2 regions of the Streptomyces sp. NPDC048643 genome follow, and region 2 is predicted to be linked to the other one. Evidence: riboswitches for the same ligand, from Rfam matches in the RefSeq annotation. Region 2 holds a riboswitch; the other holds the start of a gene.
What was found. A riboswitch is a leader RNA that binds a small molecule or an ion and turns the genes downstream of it on or off. The one in region 2 is predicted to bind thiamine pyrophosphate.

Region 1: it holds a riboswitch for thiamine pyrophosphate, as region 2 does, so the genes downstream of both, thiC (phosphomethylpyrimidine synthase ThiC) here and thiO (glycine oxidase ThiO) in region 2, are expected to answer to the same signal.

What each region holds. Positions count from the first base shown of each region.
Region 1 covers NZ_JBEZHO010000050.1:31,479-33,673, forward strand. Annotated here, with positions in the region: gene AB0C62_RS34000 (YibE/F family protein) at 1-699, opposite strand, end outside; TPP riboswitch at 771-927, shown strand; gene thiC (phosphomethylpyrimidine synthase ThiC) at 920-2,195, shown strand, end outside.
Region 2 covers NZ_JBEZHO010000019.1:26,539-28,733, reverse strand. Annotated here, with positions in the region: gene AB0C62_RS20335 (FAD-dependent oxidoreductase) at 1-558, opposite strand, end outside; gene AB0C62_RS20330 (hypothetical protein) at 591-968, opposite strand; TPP riboswitch at 1,021-1,134, shown strand; gene thiO (glycine oxidase ThiO) at 1,132-2,195, shown strand, end outside.

The DNA of each region.
Region 1 (2,195 bases), on a different contig from region 2:
CGCCACCGAGTACTGGAGATCCTTGGGGGCCGAGGGCTCGTAGGCGACGATGACTTTCTCGTCCTGATGCAACTGCCGTGACTGGTCCGGCTGGACGATCTCCGTGAACGTACGGCCCTTGTCCTTGCCGGTGTCGATCCGGATGGTCGCCCGCTTGCACTCACCCGTCGCCTGCTGCTGCGCGGACGCGCCCTCGGCCGTGGAGGTGTCGCCCGTCGGCGTCTCCCCCGAGGCGTTGACGGACTTGCAGTCCACCTGGACGATCTTGGTGACCGTCGCGTTCTGGGTCTGCCGGTCGAAGCCGACACCGGTGCGTTCGTGAGCCGGTGCGCCGCCGGGCCACAGCACCACGAGGCCCACCGCGACCGCGGCGGCGAAGGGGATGAGCACCGCGGCGATGACCTTGCGCAGATGCTTCGAGACAGGGGCAGCCGGCCCGTGGTTGTGGCTGTGCGCGTGACCGTGCCCACCGCCGGGGCCCTGTCCTTGTCCGTCGCCGTCACCAGGGCCGGTGTGTCCGCCGCCCGGTTTCGGACCGGGACCGTTTCCGGGTCCAGAACCGTGCCCGTGTCCCCGCCCATCGGAAGGCCCAGGTTCGTGCCCACGACCGCTGCCGGGACCACGTTCGTGGCCGTCGTCGGAGCCCGGACGGCGGGGCGGCTCGGACGGTGGGAACGAGGGCTGCTGGGTCGTCGTCACCGCCCGATCATCGCAAGAACGGCAAGGGCCCCCTGTTCACCGCGCCAGATATGACGCTAGCGTGGAGTCACCTTTGCACACGCGGGAGCTCGGAGCACCGGGCTGAGAGGGCGCTGACCTCCGTCTTCGCGATGTTTCACATGAAACATCGGCGAACGGAAGCCGCTGCGTCGACCGCCGAACCTGTTACCGGGTAATGCCGGCGTAGGGAGTAGGTCTCATGACCAACAAGGACGTACGCACGCCTGCCTCCAGCCAGACGGACGGCGCTTCTTCGCTGTCTCCGACCGATGAGGCCGGGAAGTCCATCGGCTGGCACAAGGCGTACGTCGGGGGTACGCGCCCCGATCTGCGCGTGCCGGTCCGTCAGGTGCACCTGACCAATGGGCAGTCCGTGACGCTGTACGACACCTCCGGCCCGTACACCGATCCGAGCATCGACACGGATGTGCGCCGGGGGCTGGCGCCGCTGCGGGAGAACTGGATCATCGCTCGCGGTGACACCGAGGAGTACGCGGGCCGTCCCGTCCGTCCGGAGGACGACGGGATCAAGCACACAACTCCGCGCGGTGGTCTGCGCAATCTCGACGCGGTCTTCCCGGGACGGCCGCGTCAGCCCCGGCGGGGGCGTTCCGGGCAGGCGGTCACGCAGCTCGCATACGCCCGCCGCGGTGAGATCACCCCCGAGATGGAGTTCGTCGCCGTTCGCGAGAACGTCGAACCCGAGGTCGTGCGCGAGGAGATCGCCGCCGGCCGGGCGGTTCTGCCCGTGAACGTCAACCATCCCGAGATCGAGCCGATGATCATCGGCAAGCGGTTCCTGGTGAAGGTGAACGCCAACATCGGCAACTCCGCCGTCACTTCCTCCATCGAGGAGGAGGTCGAGAAGATGACCTGGGCGACTCACTGGGGCGCCGATACTGTCATGGACCTGTCTACCGGGCGGAACATCCACACGACCCGAGAGTGGGTGCTGCGCAACTCCCCCGTGCCCATCGGAACCGTGCCGCTCTACCAGGCGTTGGAGAAGGTCGACGGCCGTGCCGAGGAGCTCACCTGGGAGATCTACAAGGACACGGTCATCGAGCAGGCCGAGCAGGGTGTGGACTACATGACGGTCCACGCGGGGGTCCGGCTGGCGTACGTGCCGCTCACCGCGAACCGCAAGACCGGCATCGTCTCGCGCGGCGGCTCGATCATGGCGGCCTGGTGCCTCGCGCACCACCAGGAGTCGTTCCTGTACGAGAACTTCGAGGAGCTCTGCGAGATCCTCGCCGCGTACGACGTCACCTACTCGCTCGGCGACGGTCTGCGGCCCGGCTCCATCGCGGACGCCAACGACGCCGCGCAGTTCGCGGAGTTGAGGACGCTCGGGGAACTCAACACGATCGCGAAGCGTTTCCATGTACAGACGATGATCGAAGGCCCGGGACATGTCCCGATGCACAAGATCAAGGAGAACATCGACCTTCAGCAGGAGATCTGTGATGAAGCTC
Region 2 (2,195 bases):
GAGCGGCCGGTCGGCGGCCTCGACGACCGTCACCGCGCAGCCGGCCTCGCGCGCGGCGGTCGCGAACTCGGCGCCGATCCAGCCGGCGCCGACGACCACGATGTCGTGCTGCTGGAGCAGGACGGGCCGCAGCCGGTCGGCGTCGTCCAGCGTGCGCAGCAGGTGCACCCCCGGCACGCCCTCGGCGCCGGGCAGCCGGATCGGTTCGGCGCCGGTGGCGACGACCAGGACGTCGTACGGGACCGGCCCGCCCGCCGTGTCGAGTTCGTGGTCCCCGGCGCGTACGCCGAGCGCCTCCAGGCCGAGCCGCAGGTCGATGTCCAGGGCCTCGAAGTCGACGTCGAAGGCGGAGCCCTCGGCCTTGCCGAGCAGGACCGCCTTGGACAGCGGTGGCCGGTCGTACGGCTGGTGCGGCTCCGCGCCGATCAGCGTGACGGTGCCCGTGAAGCCCTGCTCGCGCAGGGCGACCGCCGTCTGCACCCCGGCCATGCCCGCGCCCACCACCACGACCCGCCGTGCGGGGGACCCCTGCGCCTTCGCCTGCGTCTGCTCGCTCACCCGATCACCATAGACACCTGACAATCCGTCAGTCAGCGGACGTGCTCGGTGATCTGCTGCACAGGGGCCGTCTCAAGCACCTCTTCGACGACGCTGGTGCCCGACCCGGCCTGCGACTCCCAGGCCCAGGTCTCCTCCAGCCGCACACGGCCGTCGGGCAGTTCGGTCACGAGGGACACGCAGTGCCCGGACGAGGTGACGCCGTCCGTCCTGAGCTGGACGTAGCGGAAGTTGAGGCGGTCGCCCTCGCGGGTCCCGACGAGGTGTCCGCGGACGACCTCGCCGCCCGTGTAGTCGGCCCAGACCGTGCCGTCCGCCTCGCGGTAGGCGAACCGGGTACGGGTCCCCACCTGACCCGGCGCCTGGTCGGCGACCGGGGCGAGGACGAGGCCGTCGAGCGAGCGTGCCATGGGCGGAGGCTCCCTTACTGAGTCCGGGCAGGGCGGGCTAGGGTGGCCACCGTAAAGCACTCGCGGGAGCCCGTACGCAACGGGCTGAGAGGGAGGCTGGGGCGGCCTCCGACCGTACGAACCTGATCCGGGTCATGCCGGCGAAGGGAGGGGCTGGACGCCCATGTCGCCTACACGTTCGTCCGACGTCCTCGTCATCGGGGGCGGGATCATCGGGCTGGTCACGGCCTGGCGGGCCGCGCAGCGCGGGTTCACCACCGCGCTCGTCGACCCCGAGCCGGGTGGCGGGGCCGCGCAGGTCGCGGCCGGGATGCTCGCCGCCGTCACCGAGCTGCACTACGGCGAGGAGACCCTGCTCGGCCTCAATCTCGCCTCCGCGCGCCGCTACCCGGACTTCGCGGCCGAGCTCACCGAGGCGACCGGCCAGGATCTGGGCTATCGCCAGTGCGGCACGCTGGCCGTCGCGCTGGACGCCGACGACCGCGCCCACCTGAGGGAACTCCACGCGCTACAGAGCCGTTCGGGGCTCGACTCGCAGTGGCTGACCGGTCGGGAGTGCCGCCGTCTCGAACCGATGCTCGCGCCCGGGGTGCGCGGCGGCCTGCGGGTCGACGGCGACCACCAGATCGACCCGCGGCGCCTCGCGGCGGCCCTGGTCACGGCGTGCGAACGGGCCGGGGTGAGCATCCACCGGACGTGGGCGGAGCGCCTGACCGTCGTCCGTGACCGGGCCGCCGGAGTGGTCACCTCGGACGGCACCGAACTCGGCGCCGGCCAGGTGGTGCTGGCCGGGGGCAGTCTCAGCGGGCAGCTGGCAGGTGTCCCCGACGACGTCCTGCCGCCGGTGCGCCCGGTGAAGGGGCAGGTGCTGCGGCTGACCGTGCCGCAGCGGTACGCGCCGTTCCTGAACCGCACCGTGCGGGCCGTGGTGCGCGGCGGCCACCTGTACCTGGTGCCGCGCGAGAACGGCGAACTGGTCGTGGGCGCGACCAGCGAGGAGCTCGGCTGGGACACCACGGTGACGGCGGGCGGTGTGTACGAGCTGCTGCGCGACGCCCATGAGCTGGTGCCCGGGATCACCGAGCTGCCGCTCACCGAGACCCGCGCGGGACTGCGCCCCGGCTCCCCCGACAACGCGCCGCTGCTCGGCCCGACCGCGCTGGACGGGCTGCTGCTGGCCACCGGGCACTTCCGCAACGGCGTGCTCCTCACGCCGGTCACCGGCGA